Regions from separate parts of the Clostridium sp. LXY-7 genome, predicted to be linked through region 1. Evidence: riboswitches for the same ligand, from Rfam matches in the RefSeq annotation. Region 1 holds a riboswitch; each other region holds the start of a gene.

Region 1 (3,288 bases):
TTCATAGCTTTTCTCTCTCAGTTCATTTAGCGGATAATTTTTTTCTTTGGTTCCTTTTAGTACTTCTTCTATTAACTTTTCATGTAACTCTATCTTGTTGTATAACCAATAATGTATTTTACCAAGAAACGCACTCACTATAAATTACCCCCTTTATATAGCATTAAGCTTAGTTAAAAGTTCCTCCACATCTAATCCATGAACCATGCATGCCTCTTCAAGAGTCTCAGCTTGTGCAGATGGGCATCCAACACAACCCATTCCAAAACTCATTAAAACCTCTATAGCTTTCTCATTATTTCTTATTACTTCACCAATTGTCATTTCTTTTGCTATTTTCATAATCAATTACCTCCGTTTCATTTGTTATTTATAGTATACCTCTAAATTCAATTAACATCCGTAACCTAAGTTACGGATGTTAAATTATTTTATGAATTTTTTAAAAACATATTAAAGTTTCATAATATATTCTTCTTCTCCTGTGATTTCATCAAAATTCGTAGCTTGAACTTTAAATCCATTATTAGTATAAAACTTAACTGCAGTTTCATTATTTTTATATACAGCTAGTTGAAGCTCAAAATATTTATCCTTTACATATTCTATGAGCTTTCTTCCTATCCCCTTATTTTGATAATCTACATGAATGAACAAGGCACCTATAAAATTATTTTCTAATATGCTTATAAATCCTTGTATCACTCCATCCTCTTCATAGACATAAGTCTCAGATGCAGGAATATATTGATTTTTAACTTTCTCATAACTATCTATCCAATACTGCTCGGGTATAAATTTATGCCCTTTTATAGTTGAATCTTTCCATATCCCCATAATTTCATTTATTTCTTTTTCATTTTTATTTATTGCTCTTATCATTTTAAAACAACTTCCCTTCAACATGATTTTCTTTCTAATTTTTACCTATTATACATCTGAAATCAGTTAATAATAGAAGAACAAATAGGTTTTTCATATCTTAAGTTGCTTTAAATATAAAAAGATTATAGATTTAACTAAAGAATTGTGTTAAATACCATAATCTTGCCTGTATTTAATCACAATAAGCAATCCCAAGATTTAGAATAACACATCACAAATAAAAGGTAATGATAAATACCCTTAATTTTGTTCACTATTATCCTGATACTTTATTGCTTATCTGTGCATTAAACACCTACCTCTCTCAATTATAAATATATAATAGCAGAGAATACTCTAAGTTGTCAAATATTTGTAATTATATTTTTTATTTTTGGCTTTGTTTTAATATAGTTGTTGATTTTAGAACTACATATTATTACGAAGCAAACCATTTGCAGGAAGATTAGATTTACTTAGATTCTATGAAAGTGAAAAGCTAAAATACAACTTATCCGAACGTAGTGAGTTGTTGTATTTTAGCTTTTCACTTGAATAGAGCCTTAGTAAATCAAGCTTTCGAAACGGTTTGTGAGTAATAATATGTAGTTCATTATCAACACCATATTAAAACAAAGCCTTATTTCTCTACATATTTATTAGAGAATTCTATCATATGATTATATAACTTCAATATATTATCATGATTCTTCTCATAGAATTTCACTAAGTCTTCATAGGATGTTTCATCTATTGATGAATCACTAGAGCTAAGAGTTTTAAAATAATTATAAAATTCAGCTGTGAGCTCTGGTAAAAAACCAGCACCAATGCATTTATCAATACTTACAGTATATAGTGCTTCATTATATGGCTCACTGATTGTAACTAAGCACTTGCTCATATACTTCCCAAGAAGATTTCTAAATCTATCAAATTCTAACTTAAACACTGCTTCCATATATTTTTGTGTTATCGGTTTTTCATTATTATATGAATCTATAATTTCATCTAAAGTTTTAAGGACCCTTAATACATCCGATGTAACCATAGATAATTTCTTTCCATCAAACTCAAATCTTTTCATATACAACCACTCCTAACTTATAATTTAAAATTTATACAATTTTAATTAGATACGTTTAAAAATGTGGAAATAAAAAACCTCTTAGCTACCAAAGCTAAAAGGTTGCAAATCTTGTATATACACAGATTCCAAATACACCCTCCTATCTCTCGTAGAATTCTAGCGCAAAAATAGGCAGTTCTTCTGGCTCAAGTATCATAATTTTCTTCTGCCTTCCCATTAAAAACAGTGGCATACTAGAAGAAAACTCCTCTCTTACAGCGGCGGGACCGCGTGGGGCTTTCACCCAACTTCTCTTTTAATCAATGATACCAAAATATCATTCAACCTAATTTCTAAAATATTCAATTATAAATAATATACTATACTATCCTCATTTTTATGTCAAATTTATACCATGCAAGCTATATTTATTAAAATTTCTTTATTGTTCAATACTTAACTTTTAAATATTATCTAAAAAAAATTGACGCAGATCTACTATTACATCAATTTTTATAAAATAATTATATTACATAACTTTGTTTATATTATATTTTTTTGTATTGATGAAATTCCCATCCATAAGCTACTTCCTTAAGTTTCTTACCCCCAATGTCTACACATTTTTCTTTGATTTTCTTCCCACCCTTTATTTCATAAAATCTACGAGCCTTATAATTTTCTTCTAACACCCAAATAAGCATAGAGTCAAATCTTAGTTCAATTAACTTTTCAGTTACTCTTTTAAACAATAAACTTCCCACTCCACTATTTTGGTATTCCTCAGCAATATATATGGCATATAGCTCTCCTCTATATACAGAGTCTCCTTCTCTTTCTTCACCACAGGTAGCAAATCCAATTACACCATACTCTTCATCTTCAGCTATAAAAGTATATCTAGTTTCTCTAAGTTTTCCACTGATTATATCTTGCCATGCTTTTGCCTTCTTATCATAAGATAATTCCTCTAAATATTTATCAGGTACTATTTCCCTATAAGCAGTACGCCAAGTATCTACATGTATCTTTGCTATACTAGAAGCATCTGATAAAATTGGCTCCCTAATTATCATAAAACTCCACTCCTATAATTACATTTTTATAATTATATCATCACCTTAAATTCAATTACAATTATTAGCCATAATTGTAATAAAAGTATAATTTTATAATAGTCAAAATTACTCTTACTTTCGCTCTTCTATTCTTTCTATTGTATAAGTACTATTTTAGAAGTTACAATATATTTAGCTTTTATTTAACTACTGATAAAATAAAGAACTTAATAATAACTTATCCTTGCAATATAGTGCATAAACTGCAAGGTATAGTTTAATTTATCTTGATATACT
Region 2 (3,288 bases), on a different contig from region 1:
GTATTTATGAAATACTGCACTTTGTACTAAGTGTTCATGAAGAATTGGTTCTTCTCCTATTGGAATTCTACAACCTGGACTTGTTCCATTATCTGTTTCAATTCCAACTTGAGCATGGAGTAGATAGTGGTTATCTGTTGCTTCACAGTATTTATTTTCATGTTTATTTACTATATCATACATAGTTTTGATAATAGTTTCTCCTAATTCATTAGCTTTAGCACTATGTCCAAATCTATCCTTTTCTTCACTAGCATTAAGCAATGTATTTACACACTCTGCAAGGCCTACTAATCCAAACATAGCAGTGAATCTATCCCTTGAAATTAATCCTTCTCTTACTAGGAAATTAGACTCAAAAAAGTTACTCTCCTCTACTATGAATCTTACTCTTTTATCCATGTAGTCAAGCATAATTTCTATAGCTTCAGGTAATACATTATTTAAGAAATCTTCTACATTCTTTGCCTTAGGAGCTAATTTTGAAAGTATCATCCTTACTAATGTATAACTTCCGCCACCTATATTTAATCCATTGTAACAACTAGCTATTGCATATTTTTCTCCTAACTCTTTTGAGAACATTTCATGGTTTGCAAAACTTGGCTTTGCACAAGAAAGAGCCGTTTTAATAGCTTCTATAGCAAATTCATCATTAGTTTCTTTGGAATATTTTAAAGTTATATTAGGAGTAGCATTTTGAAGTTCTCTTTCAACTTCTAATATTATTCTTCCTGCTTTTGTATCTAATGGTCCTATATTAGCATGACAGAAAGAATCTGTTATAGTTCTATCTATATGCATTAAGAAAAATTTTATAGCCATATAAGCTTCCTTTTCATCAGCTACAAATGGTTCTAATAATGTATCAATATTTCCTACATATACTGGGAAAGATGTTATTGATGGAACATGCTTGTATAATATTAAAAGATTATTAACAGCCTCCCAAATATTTGTTGGAGGAGTTAATCTTAAAAACTCACTACCCTGTTTCATAAATTTTTCATAGTCAGGAACTATATATCTAGGTCTATATGGTGCTTCACCTTCATTTAAATCACAAATAATTCCTATGTCTTGATAATCTTTAGTTTTTTCACTTTTATTTAATACCTCTAGAGAATTCTCTGCCTCTCTAGCTAAATTTAAAACTTTCATTTCATAAGTTAAAGTCTTATCTTTTATAATATTAAGAATTCTATCCTTCATTATATATTCCTCCAAATCATCTAAAAGTTTAAGAATATTTTTATTAAGTATATTATATACTTATATATATTATATACTTATTTCTAAAATTTTTCTACAAATTGTGAATAATTATTATTGTTAAATAATTGTTATGAATATTTTATAAATAATTACATAAATTCTATATAATTCATTATACCTTATTTAGTTTATATTGACTTTTTGATGTGTAAACCATACAATTTTATATGTTAAGTTGATAATTTTCAGGTGCCACTAAGTATATAAAATAACTTATCACTAAATAGTTGTTTTTAATATACTAAGGCTTAATTGGGAAAGTGCAAAACACTGCAGCCCCCGCTACTGTATATGGCGACGAAGCTAAAAACCACTGTATTTCACGGGAAGGTTAGCTTAGGATGAACCATAAGCCAGGAGACCTGCCTAAAAATATTTACAGTCACTTTCGGCGGGAAAGGAGATGAAGTGTACTACTTCTACGTAATCCCTCTAGGGATTTTTTATTTTGAACAAAACATAAAATTTATAAGTTAAGGAGCTGATAAAATGAAATTTATGAAGAAAATTACTTCTACTATTTGTCTGTTTTTGTTATGTGCTTTGTTTTTAACTGCTTGCGGAAATAACCCTACACCTAAAAACGAAAGTAATTCTGCAGATAATTCTTATCCTGTGAAATTAGTGGATAGCTATGGTGAAGAAGTAACTATTAATGAAAAGCCTGAAAAAATAATTTCTCTAGGACCTAATACCACTGAAATAGTTAGTGAATTGGGTGCCATAGATAGATTGATAGGAAGAACTGATTTTTGTGATTACCCTGCTGAGGTTTCAAAGATCGAATCCATAGGTAGTTTATATGATCCTAATGTGGAGAAAATTGTGTCCTTGCAGCCTGATTTGGTGTTAGCTTCTACTCACACTAAAGAAGAAACTGTAAAAAAACTTAAAGAACTTGGTATTCCTGTACTTGCATTGTATGAAAAAGAAAACTTTGATGGAGCCTACTCTCTTATAGAAAAGATAGGAATAGCCATTGATTCTAAAGATAAATCCTCAGAAATTATAGCTAATATGAAAGCAAAAGTAAAAGAAATAAAATCTAAAACCGATTCAGTAACTAGTAAGCCAAAAGTATATTATATGGTTGATTTTGGCGGAAATGGAGATTTTACTGCTGGTGGAGACACTTTTATTAATGATATAATTGAAATGGCTGGTGGAGAAAATATAGCAAAAGATATAGAAGGATGGAAATACAGCTTTGAAAAAATTGTAGAGAACAATCCTGATGTTATAATATGCAGTAGTAATTATGGAGCTAAGGATAAAATGATACAAGCGGATAATTATAAAGATCTACGTGCTGTTAAGGAAAATAAAGTTCTAGAAATTGATGACAATCTAATAGTAAGACAAGGACCTAGATTAACTCAAGGGTTAGAAGAAATGACTAAACTTATTCATCCTGAGCTTTTTAAATAGTTAAAATATGCTCTAGTTATAACTAGAGCATATTATTTATAAATTGATTTAATTTAAATAATTTTATGAAGAGAGTGATATAATTGGCTTACCTAAAGAGAAAAAATAATATTTTAAATTACATAATTATAATATTAATATTGATAGTTTTAACCATAGTTTCCATAAGCGTAGGTGCTGCCAATATAACATCTTTGGATACTTTTAAAATTTTAGTAAGTAAAATACCCCTGTTGGGCAATATAATAGATATCAGTAATATATCAGCCACTTCCTTTACTATAGTTTTAAATGTAAGACTCCCTAGAATTTTATTAGGAGCGCTTATTGGAATGAACCTTTCTGTAGTAGGTGCTACCTATCAAGGTATATTTAAAAACCCAATGGCTGACCCTTATATACTTGGTATATCTTCTGGAGCTGCACTAGGTTCTGCTATTAGTTTTGTATTAGGACTAAGCAATTCATCTATTCTTGCATTTATAGGAGCAATCCTTACTACATATTTAGTTTATAGTATTGCTCGCGTTGGCAATAGAGCTCCTACTATAAATCTATTATTATCTGGAGTTGCTGTAAGTTTTT
Region 3 (3,288 bases), on a different contig from region 1:
TTATTTAGAGGACTATTTTAAAGTAAATGGAATCAGGTTTGTATCAGTGTTAGATAATGTGGACAGCGAAAATGAATTTGATGATATAATACCTTTCAAAAATATATTAAATGAAATGTATATAAAGGATTGCTCAAGAAAAATTAAGGATGCATTAAAGCAAAGGATGTTGAGGGGATCTAGTATAGCAAGCAAACCTCCCTACGGATATAGATTTCAGAGTACCTATATGGGTAATGTAAAAACTATAAGATTAATTCCGGCAGAAGATGAAACCACAGAGGTGGTTAAAGAGATTTTTAGGTTGTATGAAGAAGGTTTTGGAGCAGGTAAAATAGCTAATTGTTTAAACAAAAAAGCAATATTGCCACCATCAGCAAAGGCTAGTAATAGATTAGAAAGTAGAGAGGGTGTATGGAATAGTAACACCATATTATCCATTTTAAAGAATCCTAAATATGGAGGATATATGGTACAACAAAGGTATAAAAAAATTAGTTATAAAATAAAGAAGGTAAAACCTGTAGAGAAATCTGATTGGATATGGGGAGGGGAGTTCGAGGGGATAATAGATAAGGTTACCTTTAATAATGTACAAGATTTAATAGCTGTTAGGAGTATGAAGAATAGATATAAGGGGGGAGAACTACATTTATTTTCTACTGTATTAAAATGTGGTGAGTGCAACGGAGGAATGTGTTATAGGAAGAGTTATAGAGGATATAAATGTACGAAATCTCAAACTGGTGGGAAAAAATGTACAGCACACTCTATAAAGGAAGAGTTTCTTAAAGAAATAATAACAACTAAACTTAGAGAGTCATTAGCGGAAAATATAAATAAGGAAGCACTTTATGAAAAGAGTAGGGAGCTTTTGAATAAAGATGAGGAATATAAGGAGTTTGAAAAAACAAAGATTGAATTAAAGAAAGTGGATAGTAACCTTGAAATAATGTATCAGGATAAGCTTAAGGGAATTTTAAGTGAAAGAAATTTTGAAAATTTAATTAAGAGTATTGAAGAGAAACAGGAAAAACTAATATATAGAAAAGAAGAATTAGAAAAAAGAATTAGAAATAAGAAGAATGAAGAGGAACTTTTAATCATATATAAGAATTATATAGATAAAATTTTAGAGTTTAATGACTTAGACAGACAAATTGTTGAAGCTTTAATTCAAAATATTATTGTCTATGAGAAGGAAGAGAGAAAGATGGTGGAGGTAGAGTTTAAATTTTCAATATAGATTTATTAGTAATATATAATAAAATTTAAAAGTTGTAAAAAATTTCATAGGAATTTTAACTATATTTTAAGGCGGACATTATTAAGTCTATATTATTACAAAATATTGACTTAATAAAAAACTATGATAAAATTGAATATGTAATAATTTAATAGATCTTATAGGTTTTGTATAAGGCGTTTTTAAAATGAACAATGAAATGATAATATTCTACATTAATTACATCATTTTAGATGCCGTGAATTAATAGGGAAGTTGGTTAAAGTCCAACACAGCCCCCGCTACTGTAAGCACTACTTATGAATAGTTATTCCACTGAGTCTATGACTTGGGAAGGAGTTTCATAGGGTTTGATGTGTAAGTCAGGAGACCTGCCTATAAAGAGTTAATCAATAACTTCGGAGGGAGGTTTTATGTGTGAATTATACGTATATTAATCTATCCTTAAGGATGGATTTTTTTATTTGCATAAAAGACGGCTACTAACTATTTATCATCTAAATAATTTTGAAGTTTAAAATTAAAAAAGATGGAGGGTTTAGTTATGAAGAAAAAATATCAAATTGCGCTAGGGGTATTTCTTGCAATGCTAGTTATACCTACAACTGCTTATGGAATGCATATTATGGAAGGCTTTTTATCACCAGGATGGTGTATTGCTTGGGGAGCAATAACTATACCATTTATTATAGTTGGCTTTTTCTCAATAAAAGAAAAAATAAAAATTAATCCAAGATTAAAAATGCTAATAGCTATGGTAGGTGCTTTTGCCTTTGTTCTATCAGCATTAAAAATACCTTCAGTTACAGGTAGTTGTTCTCACCCAACTGGAGTAGGCCTTGGAGCTATTCTTTTTGGACCAACAGTTATGAGTGTTTTAGGATTTATAGTTTTAATATTTCAAGCATTACTTCTTGCTCATGGTGGATTAACTACCCTTGGAGCGAACACTTTCTCTATGGGAGTAGTTGGACCTTTTGTATCTTATTTTATATATAAGTTGTTTAAAAAATCCAATGCTTCTCAATCTGTATCTGTGTTTGCAGCTGCAATGTTAGGAAACTTAATGACCTATGTAACAACTTCAATCCAATTAGCCCTAGCTTATCCTGATCCTACAGGTGGAATTATGGCATCTTTAGGGAAATTTATGGGGATTTTTGCTGTTACTCAGCTGCCACTAGCTATAAGTGAAGGATTATTAACAGTGATAGTTTTCAACCTTTTATATAAATATAATCAAGAAGAACTTATAGAATTAAATGTTATAGGCAAGGAGGCATAATAGATATGAGTAATAATGGTAAAAGTAAAAATATATTGAAAACAAATATACTATTAGCTCTTTTAGTTATAGCATTAGCAGTTTTTCCACTTTTTATAGCTAAAGATGCTGAATTTGGGGGAGCTGATGGTGAGGCTGAAGAGGCTATACTAGAAATTAAAGAAGGCTATGAACCTTGGTTTTCACCACTTTTTGAACCAGCAAGCGGAGAAATAGAGAGTCTTTTATTTGCATTACAAGCAGCTCTTGGAGCAGGTGTTGTATGCTACTTCTTCGGATTTGCACATGGTAAATCTAAAAAAATTGAAAGTGAGAGAAAATGATTTCAATTGATAAATTAGCTTATGTATCTGGATTAAGAGAAGTTAATCCTATGGAAAAATTTTTATTTTCAATAATCACAATGATAGTTTGTATAGCTTTGAATTCTATTGTTACTTCTCTAATAATATTACTACTAATGGGAAGTATTACTATTATAAAAGGGAAAGTATCCATTAAATCTTATGGGGAATTAATTTTAATTCCCCTTGCCTTTTTAGTTATAGGACTTTTAACTGTAGCAATAAGTGTAGTTGAACCAGATTCAAATGCATTATTTAGTTTTGTTATATTTAACCTAAAACTAGGATGTACAAGAGAGAGTTTAATTATTGCAGCTAAAGTATTCTTTAAAGCTCTAGGATCAGTTTCCTGTCTTTATTTTCTTGCACTAACTACGCCTATGTTTGAAGTCTTAATGGTGCTTGGAAAATTT

What was found. A riboswitch is a leader RNA that binds a small molecule or an ion and turns the genes downstream of it on or off. The one in region 1 is predicted to bind cobalamin.
Region 2: linked by a shared signal. The riboswitch ahead of ACI48Q_RS04020 (ABC transporter substrate-binding protein) and the one ahead of ACI48Q_RS17445 (hypothetical protein) in region 1 are both predicted to bind cobalamin.
Region 3: linked by a shared signal. The riboswitch ahead of ACI48Q_RS13595 (energy-coupling factor ABC transporter permease) and the one ahead of ACI48Q_RS17445 (hypothetical protein) in region 1 are both predicted to bind cobalamin.

Annotation. Positions count from the first base shown of each region.
Region 1 is NZ_JBLLJL010000005.1:235,753-239,040, forward strand. Features, by position in the region: gene ACI48Q_RS17430 (hypothetical protein) at 1-138, opposite strand, end outside; gene ACI48Q_RS17435 (DUF1858 domain-containing protein) at 154-342, opposite strand; gene ACI48Q_RS17440 (N-acetyltransferase) at 454-882, opposite strand; gene ACI48Q_RS17445 (hypothetical protein) at 1,505-1,951, opposite strand; cobalamin riboswitch at 2,108-2,298, opposite strand; gene ACI48Q_RS17450 (N-acetyltransferase family protein) at 2,482-3,009, opposite strand.
Region 2 is NZ_JBLLJL010000001.1:844,827-848,114, reverse strand. Features, by position in the region: gene ACI48Q_RS04025 (YjjI family glycine radical enzyme) at 1-1,212, opposite strand, end outside; cobalamin riboswitch at 1,490-1,659, shown strand; gene ACI48Q_RS04020 (ABC transporter substrate-binding protein) at 1,765-2,703, shown strand; gene ACI48Q_RS04015 (FecCD family ABC transporter permease) at 2,787-3,288, shown strand, end outside.
Region 3 is NZ_JBLLJL010000004.1:87,006-90,293, forward strand. Features, by position in the region: gene ACI48Q_RS13590 (recombinase family protein) at 1-1,246, shown strand, start outside; cobalamin riboswitch at 1,461-1,639, shown strand; gene ACI48Q_RS13595 (energy-coupling factor ABC transporter permease) at 1,791-2,531, shown strand; gene ACI48Q_RS13600 (energy-coupling factor ABC transporter substrate-binding protein) at 2,537-2,854, shown strand; gene cbiQ (cobalt ECF transporter T component CbiQ) at 2,851-3,288, shown strand, end outside.